Regions from separate parts of the Pseudomonas sp. PL-6 genome, predicted to be linked through region 2. Evidence: predicted binding sites of a transcription regulator. Region 2 holds the regulator's gene; the other holds the start of a gene.
What was found. The regulator LexA, encoded in region 2, represses DNA repair genes until DNA is damaged. The targets are predictions, from matches to a motif close to CTGTNTNNNNANACAG.
Positions count from the first base shown of each region.

Region 1 (7,856 bases), 2.5 Mb from region 2:
CCGTCGAACACCAGGCTGACGCGCTCCTGCAGGCGCTGAGTGCCACCTGGCTGGATGCTGTAGAGGTAGTCCCAGCGGTCGGCGTGGAAGGTGTCGGTGATTAGCGGATTGCCCATGATAAACCGCACTTGGCGTCGGGTCATTCCCGGGCGCAGCTGGTCTATCATGTCCTGTGTCACGACATTGCCCTGTTGGATGTCGATCTTGTAAACCCCGGGGAATGAACAACCGGCGAGTGCGAAGAGCCCGGTCAGCGACAGGCTGGTCAGCAAGAGCTTGGTTTTTTGCATCGGAGGGTGACTTCCACTATCTTGGGCAACTTGAACCCCGGATCATACCCGTATTGAAGGGTGCTGCGAAGCAGCATCCATGAGAAAGCAGACCATGGTTGAAAATAGCGAACTGCGCAAAGCTGGACTGAAAGTGACTCTGCCACGGGTGAAAATCCTGCAGATGCTCGACAACGCCGAGCACCGTCACATGAGTGCGGAAGACGTCTACAAGGCGCTGATGGAAGCCGGCGAAGACGTCGGCCTGGCCACCGTGTACCGCGTGCTGACCCAGTTCGAAGCGGCCGGCCTGGTGGTGCGCCACAACTTCGACGGCGGTCACGCTGTGTTCGAGCTGGCCGACAGCGGCCACCACGACCATATGGTCTGCGTGGATTCCGGCGAGGTGATCGAGTTCTTCGATGCGGAGATCGAGAAGCGCCAGAAGGAGATCGTCAAGGAGCACGGTTTCGAGCTGGTGGATCACAATCTGGTGCTGTACGTGCGCAAGAAGAGCTGATGCTTCTGCTGCAATGAAAAAGGCGACCCGAGGGTCGCCTTTTTGTTTTTCGGTTTTCCGTTGCCCGGATGAAGGCCGGTGGGCCATGCCGAGCATTGCCGGATCGCATTCGGGCCAGGCTCCGCTTAGGCGGCCTGGGCCTTGCTCACCATCTTGCGCGCGTGGGCCAGGGATTCCTTGGTCAGATCGACGCCGCCGAGCATGCGCGCGATTTCCTCGATACGGCCGTCGTTGTCCAGCTTGCTCACCGCCGTGGCAGTGGCGTCCTCGTCGCGGCGCTTGTGCACGAACAGGTGCTGATGGCCCTGCGCGGCCACCTGCGGCAGGTGGGTGACGCACAGCACCTGGCCGCGTTCGCCGAGGCGGCGCAGCAGCTGGCCGACCACTTCGGCGGTGGGGCCGCCGATACCGACGTCCACTTCGTCGAACACCAGGGTCGGCACGCGCGAGGTCTGCGCGGTGATCACCTGGATTGCCAGGCTGATGCGCGACAGTTCGCCGCCCGAGGCCACCTTGGCCAGCGCACGCAGCGGCTGGCCGGGGTTGGCGCTGACCAGGAACTCCACGCTCTCCAGGCCGCCGGCCTGCGGCTCGTCGCTGTCCAGCGGTTGCAGCTGGATGCTGAAACGCCCGCCGGGCATGCCCAGCGCCAGCATCTCCTGCTCCACTGCGGCGCTCAGGCGTGCGGCGGCCTGGGCGCGCAGGGCGCTGAGTTCTTCGGCCTTTTCCCGGTAGTGGCGGGCGTAGGCGGCCAGCTCCTCGGCCAGGCGCTCGCCGGCCTGGTCGTCGGCGTTCAGCCCTTCCAGCTCCTCGAACAGTTGCTGCTGCAGGGCGGCCAGTTCGCCGGGCTGGATGCGGTGTTTGCGCGCCAGGGTGTAGATGCTGTCCAGGCGTTCTTCCAGGTATTGCTGGCGCTCGGGGTCGGCGTCGAAGTGATCGAGGAAGCGGTTCAGCTCGCCGACCGCTTCTTCCACCTGGATCTGTGCGCTGGCCAGCAGGTTGCTGGCTTCGCCGAGGGCGCCGCCCTGGCCGGCGAAGCCGCCGAGACGATTGAGGCTAGCGGTTAGTGCCGACAGCACGTTGCCGGCATCGCTCTCGCTGCACAGCTCCAGCACCTGACGGCAGGCGCCGAGCAGAGCTTCGGCGTTGCTCAGGGCCTTGTGCTCCTGTTCCAACTGTTCCAGTTCGTGCTCGCCCAGGGCCAGGTTGTCCAGTTCTTCCAGCTGGTAGCTGAGCAATTGATGGCGAGCGCGCTGCTCGTCGCCCTGGCTGGAAACGCGCTGCAGCTCGTTGCGCGTCTGCTTCCAGCGCTGCGCGGCCAGTTGCACCTGGCGCGCCAGCTCCTGGCTGGCGGCGTATTCGTCGAGCAGGCGGCGATGGGTGTCGGTCTTCAGCAGCGACTGGTGCTCGTGCTGGCTGTGGATATCGATCAGCAGCTCGCCCAGGGCCTTGAGGTCGCCCAGTGGGCAGGGCGTGCCGTTGATATAGCCGCGCGAGCGGCCCTCGGCGGTGATCACTCGGCGCAGGATGCACGGGCCGTCGTGGTCCAGGTCGCGTTCGGCGAGCCAGGCGCGGGCTTCGGCGATGTCGCTCAGGTCGAAGCTGGCGAGGATGTCCGCCTTGTCGCTGCCGGGGCGCACCACGCCGCTGTCGGCGCGGTCGCCCAGGCACAGGCCGAGGGCGTCGAGCATGATCGACTTGCCGGCGCCGGTCTCGCCGCTGATGGCGCTCATGCCGCGGTCCAGCTCGAGATCGAGGTGGTCGACGATGGCGTAGTTGTGAATGGACAGGTGCACCAGCATGGCGAACGCTCCCGAAGTGAAGTCTGGTTATTTATACAGTGTTTTTTCTTTTCCTGACAATCCTCCCTATCGCCCCTTGAAAGCTGGGGATTTGGCTCCATATAGGCGGGCAGGTGCGCGAGTCGAGTTCGCGCCGGTTTATTCGAGAGGAGAGAGGCATGGCTGACGAACAGACCCTGGATACGCAGAACCCCGAGGCGCAGGCGGCTGAGGCCGCGGCGGCGGGCGACGACCTGGCTGCTCGCGTGCAAACGCTGGAAGAGCAACTGGCCGCTGCGCAGGATCAGTCGCTGCGCATGGCTGCCGACCTGCAGAACGTGCGCCGCCGCGCCGAGCAGGACGTGGAGAAGGCGCACAAGTTCGCCCTGGAAAAATTCGCCAACGACCTGCTGCCGGTGGTCGACAGCCTGGAGCGCGGCCTGGAACTGTCCAGCCCGGACGACGAGGCAATCAAGGCGGTGCGCGAAGGCATGCAGCTGACCCTCAAGCTGTTCCACGACACTCTGGCGCGCTACCAGCTGGAAGCCATCGATCCGCACGGCGCGCCGTTCAACCCGGAACACCACCAGGCCATGGCCATGGAGGAGAGCATCCACGCCGAGCCCAACTCGGTGCTCAAGGTGTTCCAGAAGGGCTATCTGCTCAACGGTCGCCTGCTGCGTCCGGCCATGGTCGTGGTCAGCAAGGCGCCGCTGACGCCGCAGCCGTCCATCGACGAGCAGGCTTGAAATCCGCCGCGCCGTCCCCATTTCTAAGTCAAGCGTTTTAGTGCTACCGCCGCCGGCGAAACCAGGCGACGGAAAAATCAAAGTTTCGGGAGAACATTCATGGGCAAAATCATCGGTATCGACCTGGGGACCACCAACTCCTGCGTCTCCATTCTAGAAAACGGCAACGTCAAGGTGATCGAGAACGCCGAAGGCGCGCGCACCACGCCGTCGATCATCGCTTACGCCAACGATGGCGAAATCCTCGTCGGCCAGTCGGCCAAGCGCCAGGCAGTGACCAACCCGCACAACACCCTGTACGCGGTGAAGCGTCTGATCGGCCGCCGCTTCGACGAAGAAGTGGTGCAGAAAGACATCCAGATGGTGCCGTACAAGATCGTCAAGGCCGACAACAACGATGCCTGGGTCGAGGTCAACGGCCAGAAGATGGCGCCGCCGCAGATCAGCGCCGAAGTGCTGAAGAAGATGAAGAAGACCGCCGAGGACTACCTGGGCGAGCCGGTCACCGAGGCCGTCATCACCGTTCCGGCCTACTTCAACGACAGCCAGCGCCAGGCCACCAAGGACGCCGGCCGCATCGCCGGTCTCGACGTCAAGCGCATCATCAACGAGCCGACCGCAGCGGCGCTGGCCTATGGCATGGACAAGGCCAAGGGCGACCACACCGTGATCGTCTATGACCTGGGCGGCGGTACCTTCGACGTGTCGGTGATCGAGATCGCCGAAGTCGACGGCGAGCACCAGTTCGAGGTGCTGGCTACCAATGGCGACACCTTCCTCGGTGGCGAGGACTTCGACATTCGCCTGATCGACTACCTGGTCGACGAGTTCAAGAAAGAAACCGGCATGAACCTCAAGGGCGACCCGCTGGCCATGCAGCGCCTGAAGGAAGCCGCGGAGAAGGCCAAGATCGAGCTGTCCTCCAGTCAGTCGACCGACGTCAACCTGCCGTATATCACCGCCGACGCCACGGGGCCCAAGCACCTCAACGTGAAGATCTCCCGCGCCAAGCTGGAGTCGCTGGTCGAGGACCTGGTGCAGCGCACCATCGAGCCGTGCCGCATCGCGCTGAAGGACGCCGGTATCGACGTGGCCAAGATCGACGACGTGATCCTGGTCGGCGGTCAGACCCGCATGCCGCTGGTGCAGAAGACCGTCGCCGAATTCTTCGGCAAGGAAGCACGCAAGGACGTCAACCCGGACGAAGCCGTGGCCATGGGCGCCGCCATTCAGGGCGCGGTACTGGCCGGCGACGTCAAGGACGTGCTGCTGCTCGACGTCAGCCCGCTGACCCTGGGTATCGAGACCATGGGCGGGGTGATGACCGCGCTGATCGAGAAGAACACCACCATCCCGACCAAGAAGTCGCAGGTGTTCTCCACCGCCGACGACAACCAGAGCGCGGTGACCATCCACGTGCTGCAGGGCGAGCGCAAGCAGGCCGCGCAGAACAAGTCGCTGGGCAAGTTCGACCTGGCCGAGATCCCGCCGGCGCCGCGCGGCGTACCGCAGATCGAAGTGACCTTCGACATCGACGCCAACGGCATCCTCCACGTATCCGCCAAGGACAAGGCCACCGGCAAGCAGCAGTCCATCGTGATCAAGGCCAACTCCGGCCTGTCCGAGGACGAGATCGAGCAGATGATCCGCGACGCCGAGGCCAACGCCGAGGAAGACCGCAAGTTCGAGGAGCTGGCCACCGCGCGCAACCAGGGCGATCAGCTGGTGCACGCCACCCGCAAGATGCTCACCGAGGCCGGCGACAAGGCTGACGCCTCCGAGAAGGCGGCCATCGAGAAAGCCATCGGCGATCTGGAAGTCGCGCTCAAGGGCGACGACAAGGCCGCCATCGAAGCCAAGATGAACGCCCTGTCCGAGGCCACCACGCCGCTGGCGCAGAAGATGTACGCCGAGCAGCCGCAGGCCGGCGCCGCCCAGCCGGGTGACGGCGATGCCAAAGGCGCCGCCGACGACGTGGTCGACGCCGAGTTCGAAGAGGTCAAGGAGAACAAGTAAGGGCTGCGGTTCGCACGCGAACCGCCCCTGCTTTCGCTCCACCGTCGCCTGGCGACGGGCAGGATTCGCCGCGCGGGAGCCCTCTCCCGCGTCGGCGTATCTGGAGCTCACGAATCTGAGAGTGCAGCACGACTATGGCAAAACGAGACTATTACGAAGTCCTGGGTGTGGAGCGCGGCGCCAGCGAGGCCGAGCTGAAGAAGGCCTACCGGCGCCTGGCGATGAAGTACCACCCGGACCGCAACCCGGACGACAAGGGCGCCGAGGAGAAATTCAAGGAGGCCAACGAGGCCTACGAAGTGCTCTCCGACGCCGGCAAGCGTTCGGCCTATGACCAGTACGGTCATGCCGGCGTCGACCCGCAGATGGGCGGCGGCGGTGGCGCCGGTTTCGGCGGCGCCAACTTCTCCGACATCTTCGGCGACGTGTTCAGCGACTTCTTCGGCGGCGCCCGCGGCGGTTCGCGCGGTGGCGCCCAGCGCGGCTCGGATCTGCGCTACACCCTGGAGCTGGACCTGGAAGAGGCGGTGCGCGGCACCACCGTGACCATCCGCGTGCCGACCCTGGTCGGCTGCAAGACCTGCGATGGTTCGGGTGCGAAGAAGGGCACCAGTCCGGTGACCTGTACCACCTGCGGCGGTATCGGCCAGGTGCGCATGCAGCAGGGCTTCTTCTCGGTGCAGCAGACCTGCCCGCGCTGCCACGGCAGCGGCAAGATGATCACCGACCCCTGCGGCAGCTGCCACGGCCAGGGTCGGGTGGAAGAGAGCAAGACCCTGTCGGTCAAGGTGCCGCCGGGCGTCGACACCGGCGACCGCATCCGCCTGTCCGGCGAGGGCGAGGCGGGCTCCCATGGCGGGCCGGCCGGCGACCTCTACGTGGTGGTCAACGTGCGCGAGCACGCGATCTTCCAGCGCGACGGCAAGCACCTGTACTGCGAGGTGCCGATCAGCTTCGCCGATGCAGCGCTGGGCGGCGAGCTGGAAGTGCCGACCCTCGACGGTCGGGTCAAGCTGAAGATCCCCGAAGGCACCCAGACCGGCAAGCTGTTCCGTCTGCGCGGCAAGGGCGTGGCGCCGGTACGCGGCGGTGCGGCGGGCGACCTGATGTGCCGGGTGGCGGTGGAAACCCCGGTCAACCTGAACAAGCGCCAGCGCGAGCTGCTCGACGAGTTCCGCAAGTCGCTGCAGGGCGACGACTCCCACTCGCCCAAGGCCAGTGGCTGGTTCGAAGGCGTCAAGCGCTTCTTCGGCGACGTATAAAACCCTGGCCTCAGGCTGCAGGCATGGCTTGCAGCTTGAGGCTTGCAGCTTGGAGCTGATGCTATGCAACGTATCGCAGTGATGGGCGCCGCCGGGCGCATGGGCAAGACCCTGATCGAAGCCGTGCGCCAGGCCGAGGGTGCGCAGCTGACTGCCGCCATCGACCGCCCGGACAGCAGCCTGATCGGCGCCGATGCCGGCGAACTGGTCGGCCTGGGCAAGATCGGCGTGGCGCTGGTCGGCGATCTCGCCGCCGCGACCGCCGAGTTTGACGTGCTGATCGACTTCACCCACCCCTCGGTGACCCTGAAGAACCTGGAAATCTGCCGCGCCGCCGGCAAGGCCATGGTGATCGGCACCACCGGCTTCACCGCGGAAGAGAAGCAGCTGCTGAGCGAGGCGGCCAAGCAGATTCCCATCGTCTTCGCCGCCAACTTCAGCGTCGGCGTCAACCTCTGCCTGAAGCTGCTGGACACCGCCGCTCGCGTGCTGGGCGACGATGTCGATATCGAGATCATCGAGGCCCACCACCGGCACAAGGTCGACGCGCCGTCCGGCACCGCGCTGCGCATGGGTGAAGTGGTGGCCGATGCCCTCGGCCGCGACCTGCAGAAGGTCGCGGTCTACGGTCGCGAAGGCCAGACCGGCGCCCGGGCGCGCGAAACCATCGGCTTCGCCACCGTGCGTGCCGGCGACGTGGTCGGCGACCACACCGTGCTGTTCGCCGCCGACGGCGAGCGGGTGGAGATCACCCACAAGGCCTCCAGCCGCATGACCTTCGCCAAGGGGGCGGTGCGTTCGGCGCTGTGGCTGCAAAAGCGCCAGCCAGGGCTGTATGACATGCAGGATGTGCTGGAGCTGCGCTGAGGCAGGATGTCGCATGGCAGTGGATTTATGTCCGCTCGCCATCTTGCGGTGGACCGAAAAGGCCTTTTCCTGTAAGCTTCCCACTTTAGTGTGTCCACTAAAAGTTACGCAGAAATGGCTCTGATAAAAAAGCGGGATGACCTTCACACGTCATCCCGCTTTTTTACAATCTGCGTTTGCTTCAAGCCTTGATCGAGACGGAGGTCTTCTTGACTAAGCCAGCCCCTAAACCCGCCATTCTGGCCCTCGCTGACGGCAGCATCTTTCGCGGCGAATCCATCGGGGCCGATGGCCAGACCATCGGAGAGGTGGTGTTCAACACCGCCATGACCGGCTATCAGGAAATCCTCACCGATCCTTCCTATGCCCAGCAGATCGTCACCCTGACCTAC
Region 1 covers NZ_CM134189.1:4,278,550-4,286,405, reverse strand. Annotated here, with positions in the region: gene ACW9UL_RS18570 (outer membrane protein assembly factor BamE) at 1-290, opposite strand, end outside; gene fur (ferric iron uptake transcriptional regulator) at 385-789, shown strand; gene recN (DNA repair protein RecN) at 915-2,591, opposite strand; gene grpE (nucleotide exchange factor GrpE) at 2,750-3,319, shown strand; gene dnaK (molecular chaperone DnaK) at 3,419-5,335, shown strand; gene dnaJ (molecular chaperone DnaJ) at 5,470-6,597, shown strand; gene dapB (4-hydroxy-tetrahydrodipicolinate reductase) at 6,661-7,464, shown strand; gene carA (glutamine-hydrolyzing carbamoyl-phosphate synthase small subunit) at 7,674-7,856, shown strand, end outside.
Region 1: the regulator LexA is predicted to act here: its motif matches at 2,615-2,630, upstream of recN (DNA repair protein RecN).

Region 2 (7,856 bases):
CGACGCCAAAGCGCTGCCGGATCTGGCGATTCAGGCCAAGGCCGGCGAGCCGCTGGCGGCGCTGCGCCGCTTCATCGAGGAATACCCGGGCCGCGTGCTGTTCTGCGCCGAATCGGCCGGGCGCCGCGAGGTGCTGCTGGAACTGCTCGCCCGGCTCAAGCTCAAGCCGAAGGAAGTCGAGGGCTGGCCGGCCTTCGTCGCAAGCCACGAGCGTTTGGGGATCTGCATCGCCCCGCTGGACGAAGGCCTGCTGCTCGACGACCTGGCGCTGATCGCCGAAAGCCCGCTGTTCGGCCAGCGCGTGATGCAGCGCCGCCGCCGCGAGAAGGGTCGCGACGGCGGCGACAACGTGATCAAGAACCTCACCGAGCTGCGCGAAGGCGCGCCGGTGGTGCATATCGACCACGGCGTCGGCCGCTACCTGGGCCTGGTGACCATGGAGTTCGACGGCCAGGCCGCCGAGTTCCTCGCCCTGATGTACGCCGAGGAAGCCAAGCTCTACGTGCCAGTGGCCAGCCTGCACCTGATCGCCCGCTACACCGGCAGCGACGACGCCCTGGCGCCGCTGCACCGCCTCGGTTCGGAAACCTGGCAGAAGGCCAAGCGCAAGGCCGCCGAACAGGTGCGCGACGTCGCCGCCGAACTGCTCGATATCTACGCCCGCCGCGCCGCCCGCGAAGGTTTCGCCTTCCAGGACCCGGCGCTGGACTACGCCAGCTTCAGCGCCGGCTTCCCCTTCGAGGAGACCCCGGACCAGCAGGCCGCCATCGACGCGGTGCGCGGCGACATGCTCGCCGGCAAGCCGATGGATCGCCTGGTCTGCGGCGACGTCGGCTTCGGCAAGACCGAAGTGGCCATGCGCGCGGCCTTTATCGCCGTGCACAGCGGCAAGCAGGTGGCCGTGCTGGTGCCCACCACATTGCTCGCCCAGCAGCACTACAACAGCTTCCGCGACCGTTTCGCCGACTGGCCGGTGAAGGTCGAGGTGATGAGCCGCTTCAAGAGCGCCAAGGAAGTCGAAGGCGCGGTGCAACAGCTGGCCGAAGGCAAGGTGGATATCGTTATCGGTACCCACAAGCTGCTGCAGGACGACGTCAAGTTCCACAACCTGGGTCTGGTGATCATCGACGAGGAACACCGCTTCGGCGTGCGTCAGAAGGAACAGCTCAAGGCCCTGCGCAGCGAGGTGGATATCCTCACCCTCACCGCCACGCCGATTCCGCGCACCCTGAACATGGCCGTAGCCGGCATGCGCGACCTGTCGATCATCGCCACCCCGCCGGCGCGCCGCCTGTCGGTGCGCACCTTCGTCATGGAAAGCAACCAGCCGACCATCAAGGAAGCGCTGCTGCGCGAACTGCTGCGCGGCGGCCAGGTGTACTACCTGCACAACGACGTGAAGACCATCGACAAGTGCGCCGCCGACCTCGCCAAGCTGGTGCCGGAAGCGCGCATCGGCATCGGCCACGGGCAGATGCGCGAGCGCGAGCTGGAACAGGTAATGAGCGACTTCTACCACAAGCGCTTCAACGTGCTGGTGGCCTCGACCATCATCGAGACCGGCATCGACGTGCCCAGCGCCAACACCATCATCATCGACCGCGCCGACAAGTTCGGCCTGGCCCAGCTGCACCAGTTGCGCGGCCGCGTCGGCCGCAGCCACCACCAGGCCTATGCCTACCTGCTCACGCCGCCACGCAAGCAGATGACCGACGACGCGCAGAAGCGCCTGGAGGCCATTAGCAATGCCCAGGACCTCGGTGCCGGCTTCGTCCTGGCCACCCACGACCTGGAGATCCGCGGCGCCGGCGAGCTGCTCGGCGACGGCCAGAGCGGGCAGATCCAGGCGGTCGGCTTCACCCTCTACATGGAAATGCTCGAACGGGCGGTCAAGGCCATCCAGAAAGGCGAGCAGCCCAACCTCGACCAGCCGCTGGGCGGCGGCCCGGAGATCAACCTGCGCGTACCGGCGCTGATCCCCGAGGACTACCTGCCCGACGTGCACAGCCGCCTGATCCTCTACAAGCGCATCGCCAACGCCACCGACGAAGACGGCCTGAAGGAGCTGCAGGTGGAGATGATCGACCGCTTCGGCCTGCTGCCGGAGCCGACCAAGCACCTGATGCGCCTGACCCTGCTCAAGCTGCAGGCCGACAAGCTGGGCATCGTCAAGATCGACGCCGGGCCGCAGGGCGGGCGCATCGAGTTCGCCGCCGAGACCTGCGTCGACCCGCTAACCCTGATCAAGCTGATCCAGGCGCAGCCCAAGCGCTACAAATTCGAAGGCGCCACGGTGTTCAAGATCCAGGTGCCGATGGAGCGCGCCGAAGAGCGCTTCAACACCCTGGAGGCCCTGCTCGAACGCCTGGCCCCACAAGCCTCATCCACCTGAAGGACAAAACGCCCATGCGTCTCTTGCACCTGATCCCCCTGCTGCTCTGCCTGCTGGCCCCGAGCGCCTTCGCCGAACGCCTCTACCAGGTCGAACTGCTGGTGTTCCGCCAGGCCGGCGACCCCGTCGTCGCGCCCAAGATCGCTCCCGACGACTGGGCCGGCAGCGCCCTGCCGATCGCCGGCAACGAACGCCCCACGGCGCTGGACAACGAGGCGGCCAAGCTCAACCCCGGCAACGGCTACCAGTTGCTGCTGCACAAGGCCTGGAGCCAGAGCATCGGCAGCAGCCCGAGCCGCGTCGCGGTGAGCAGCGGCGAGGCGCAGTTCGGCCACCATCCGGTCGAGGGCACGCTGAGCTTCACCCAGGAACGCTTCGCCGACCTGGAACTGGAACTGTGGATCAACCAGTTCAGCGCCGACGGCCTGCTCGATGCCAGCGAGCACCTGAAGATCGCCCAGCGCCTGAAGGACAACAGCCTGACCTACCTGGATCACGGCAGCCTGGGCGCGCTGATCCGCATCAGCCCGCTCTGAGCGGAGGCCAGACAGGAGAGCGCCGGGAGCTGTTTGGCGCGCAAGCCCCAGAGGGGTGAAACGCAGGGATGTGCCGAACGATGCAAAAAGGGCCGCTAAGCGGCCCTTTTCGTTATCCGGGGAACCAGGCTCAGCCCGCCAGCACCCGCGCCAGCACCGACTTGACCGTGCCCATGCCCTGCTCCAGCACCCGCTCGATCTCGGCCATGGTGATCAGCGCGCTGGACTTGCCCGCTGCCGGGTTGACCACCAACGCCAGGCAGGCGTAAGGCAGCGCCAGTTCGCGCGCCAACACCGCCTCGGGCATGCCGGTCATGCCCACCAGGTCGCAGCCGTCGCGCTCCATGCGGGCGATTTCCGCAGCCGTCTCCAGGCGCGGGCCCTGGGTGCAGCCGTAGACGCCGTGATCGCTGAACGCGGCGTGCTCGGCGCGCAGCGCCGCCACCAGCCGCTCACGCAGCTGAGCATCGTAAGGCTGGCTGAAATCGACGTGGGTGACGTGCTCCAACTCGCCCTCGTAGAAGGTATGGGCGCGCCCCGCGGTGTAATCGATGAGCTGGTGTGGCACGCAGAAATGCCCGGTGGCCATGGCCGCATGGATGCCGCCGACCGCGTTGACCGCGAGGATCGCCTTGGCCCCGGCCTGTTTCAGCGCCCAGAGGTTGGCGCGGTAGTTGACCTGATGCGGCGGAATACGGTGCGGCTGGCCATGGCGGGCGAGAAACAGCACCTCGCGCCCGGCGTAGTCGCCGCGCAGCACATCGGCCGACGGCGCGCCGTAGGGCGTATCCAGCGGCAATGCTTCGCGGATGGTCAGGCCTTCGAGCTGGGTCAGGCCGGTGCCGCCGATAATCGCGTAGACAGTCATGGGCGCTCCTCAGTCAAGCAACTGGGCGGCTCGCAGCGCCGCCACGGCAGTCAGCCAGCGTGGCGCCTGGCGGTATTCGGTACAGGCGTGTGCACGGCCGCGCATACGCGCCAGGCGCGCCGGCGGCGTCACCTGCCGGCGTTGCAGGGCCGTCAGTGCCAGCTCGGCGGCGGCGCGGTCGTTGCACACCAGGCCCATGTCGCAACCGGCGCCGAGCGCCGCCTCGATGCGCTGGCCGGCATCGCCGACCACATGGGCACCGGCCATGGACAGGTCGTCGCTGAAGATCACCCCGTCGAAGCCCAGCTCGCCGCGCAGGATGTCCTGCAGCCAGCGCCGCGAGAAGCCGGCCGGCTGCGCGTCGACCTGCGGGTAGATGACGTGCGCCGGCATCACCGCATCCAGCTCGCCGGCCAACAGCATGAACGGCTGCAGGTCGCAGGCACGAATTTCATCGAGGCTGCGCTCGTCTAGCGGAATCGCCACATGGGAATCGGCCTCGGCCCAGCCGTGCCCGGGAAAATGCTTGCCGGTGGCGGCCATGCCGGCCTCGCGCATGCCGCGGATAAAGGCTCCGGCCAGGCACGCGGCGCGCTGCGGATCGCCCTCGAAGGCGCGACTGCCGACCACCGCACTCCGTTGGTGATCGAGGTCCAGCACTGGGGCGAAACTCAGGTCCAGCCCCACCGCCAGCACCTCGGTGGCCATCAACCAGCCGCAATGCTCGGCCAGGATCTCGGCGTTGTCGTTGTCGGCGATGGCGCGCATCGCCGGCAGACGCAAAAAGCCCTGGCGCAGGCGCTGCACCCGACCGCCTTCCTGATCCACCGCCAGCAGCAGATCCGGACGCAGGGCGCGGATGCTCTGGCACAGCTCACGCACCTGGCGCGGCGATTCGATATTGCGGGCGAAGATGATCAGCCCGCCCACCTCGGGCTGGCGCAGCAGCTGGCGATCCTCGGCGGTCAGCCAGGTGCCGGCGATATCCAGCATCAAAGAGCCTTGCATGCGTGTCGTCACAAAAAAATCCTTAGCGAAGATCCGCCCCGGCCCACTGCGGGCAGGGCGCCTCGTCGATCATGACCGGGCAGTGCGGCGCCACCCGATCGAACAGGGCCAGCATGTCGGCGTTGCGCAGGCGCACGCAGCCATGCGAGAGCGGCACGCCCATGGGTTCGCTATCGGGCGTGCCATGCAGGTAAATATAGCGGCGAAAACTGTCCACCTGGCCAGAACGATTGCGTCCCGGCTCCAGGCCGCTGAGCCAGAGGATGCGGGTGAGAATCCAGTCGCGCCCGGGAAACTGCTCGTGCAGCGCCGGCGACCAGACCTCGCCGGTCCAGCGTCGGCCGCGCAACACCGCGCCCAGCGGCAGGCCGGCGCCGATCTTCGCCCGCACCTGGTGCAGGCCGCGCGGCGTGCAGCCGGAGCCGTTGCGCTCCCCCGCCCCGTTCAGCGCGGTGGAAACCGGCAGGCGCAGCACCAACTGCCCCGCACGGAAACCGTACAGAGCCTGATCAGCGATGGAGATATGCAGCAGATCGAGATCGAACATGGGCGGCTAGCTTAGCCGAAGGCCAACGCCGCGCCCACCTGCAGACGTCAAACCTTTGCCGGCGTGCTCGCGCTCTTGCTGCGCGGCTTGAGCTGCGCGGCGGCCAGCGCCGGGTCGTTGACCCCGGTCTCGGAGCGCATGCCGGCGGCGAGGAACGGTACCATCATGCGCATCACCTGCTCGATCGAGGTGTTGACGCCGAAATCGGTCTCGGCCATGGCGCGCAGCGCCTTGATTCCGGACATGCTGAAGGCCGCCGCGCCGAGCATGAAATGCACGCGCCAGAACAGCTCCAGCGGCGGGATGCGCGGCGCCGCCTCATGCACCAGCAGCATGTAACGGCGGAACACCTTGCCGTACACCTCTTCCAGGTACTTGCGCAGGTGGCCCTGGCTCTGGCTGAAGGCCAGGCCGAGCAGACGCATGAAGATCGACAGGTCGTTGCCGCTGCGCGGCTTGACCGCCAGCGCCTGCTCGACCAGCAGTTCGAGCAGTTCTTCGAGGCTGGCCGGGGTATCGGCCTTGGCCTGACGCCGATCCAGCTCCTTCTCCAGGCTGGCGCAGAAAGGCCCGAGGAAGCGCGAGAAGACCGCCTGGATCAGCGCCTTCTTCGAGCCGAAGTGATAGTTGACCGCCGCCAGGTTGACCCCGGCCTTGCTGGTAATCAGACGCAACGAGGTTTCGGCGAAGCCTTTTTCCGCGAACAGCTGTTCCGCAGCATCGAGAATGCGTTCAACGGTTTCCGACTGAGCCATGAGCTATCACCTGACAAACACTTGTTTGAAACATACGTTTCAGCCCACTGCATTGTCAAGCCGCACGAGCCGTCTTTTGGCCAGCCGGTCACAGCTTACAACAAGCACAGACGCAGATTGCCCGTCGCAGGTTACAGGGCGGCCGGCGGGTAGGCGAAATTGTGCGTTGCCAAGCCGGCCTTACTGTATATAATCCCAGTCACTGTATAAAAAGACAGAGCGCCGCCATGCTGAAACTGACGCCACGCCAAGCCGAGATTCTCGCCTTCATCAAACGCTGCCTGGAAGACAACGGCTACCCGCCCACCCGCGCGGAAATCGCCCAGGAACTCGGTTTCAAATCGCCCAACGCCGCCGAGGAACACCTCAAGGCCCTGGCCCGCAAGGGCGCCATCGAAATGACTCCGGGCGCCTCGCGCGGCATCCGCATCCCCGGCTTCGAGCCGAGCAACGAGGACGAAGGCCTGCCGGTCATCGGCCGGGTCGCCGCCGGCGCGCCGATTCTCGCCCAGCAGCATGTCGAGGAATCCTGCCAGATCAACCCGGCCTTCTTCCAACCCAAGGCCGACTACCTGTTGCGCGTGCGCGGCATGAGCATGAAGGACATCGGCATCTTCGACGGCGACCTGCTGGCGGTGCACACCACCCGCGAGGCGCGCAACGGCCAGATCGTGGTGGCGCGGCTGGACGACGAAGTCACGGTCAAGCGCTTCAAGCGCGAAGGCAACAAGGTCTGGCTGATCGCCGAGAACCCCGAGTTCGCGCCGATCGAAGTGGATCTGGAACACCAGGATCTGGTCATCGAAGGTTTGAGCGTCGGCGTGATCCGCCGCTAGAGGAGGCTCCATGCAGTTCCCGCACCCACTCGATCGCCCGCAAATGGCGCTGTTCGATGCCTTTCTCGGCCAACCGACAGAAGTCCTGCTGGAGCCAGGACTCGCCGCCCCGCTACTCGACGAGTCCGAAGCCTTCAGCGAACTGTCGCTGCGCGGCGCGGCCGGACACTGCCTGCACCTGCTGGCGCCGATCCTGCGCGAACTGAGCGAGAACCTCGATGCCCGCTGGCTGACTCTGGTGGCGCCGCCGGCCAGCCTGACCCAGTCCTGGCTGCGCGAAGCCGGTTTGAACCGCGAACGCATCCTGCTGTTGCAACCACGCCGCGGCCAGAGTGCCGTGGAGCTGGCCGAGGAGGCGCTCAGGCTGGGCCGCAGCCATACCGTGGTGAGCTGGCTGCACCCGCTCGAACGCGGCACGCGCCGCCGTCTGGCTCAAGCCGCCGATATCGGCGCAGCGCAGAGCCTGAATATCAGCCTGGGCTAGATCGCAGAGCACCTTCCCTGCCACCTCGCCCCCCAGACCATCCCGTCGCCCAGATGCCGCCATTGAGCCGCGGATCACGTCCGAGCTACGGCTACAGCCAGCAAGGTATCCGACCAACAAAAACGGGGCTCGCTTGGAGCCCCGTTTTGCTTGCCGCGCCGCGGAAAATTCAGTGCAGCACCCGCGGCCCTTCGTCCTCGGCACTGTAGTCGCCCTCGGCCAGGCGTCCGGCCATCTGCACCCCGACATTGAGCATGGCCTTGGCCACCTCGACGTGCTGACCCTGCAGGAAGGCCTTGGCATCGGCGGAGAAATCCAGGGTCACCAGGGCCTCCTCGTCTTCCGCACGACGCAGGGCGATACGCCCATCGGGCAGTTCGACGATTTCCAGAAAGGATGTAGGCATGGTTCAGGTTCTCCACGAAAGGCC
Region 2 covers NZ_CM134189.1:1,826,135-1,833,990, reverse strand. Annotated here, with positions in the region: gene mfd (transcription-repair coupling factor) at 1-2,392, shown strand, start outside; gene ACW9UL_RS08450 (CsiV family protein) at 2,407-2,928, shown strand; gene ACW9UL_RS08445 (S-methyl-5'-thioinosine phosphorylase) at 3,059-3,796, opposite strand; gene nagZ (beta-N-acetylhexosaminidase) at 3,806-4,804, opposite strand; gene ACW9UL_RS08435 (L,D-transpeptidase family protein) at 4,827-5,351, opposite strand; gene ACW9UL_RS08430 (TetR/AcrR family transcriptional regulator) at 5,399-6,106, opposite strand; gene lexA (transcriptional repressor LexA) at 6,334-6,942, shown strand; gene sulA (SOS-induced cell division inhibitor SulA) at 6,953-7,426, shown strand; gene ACW9UL_RS08415 (hypothetical protein) at 7,596-7,832, opposite strand.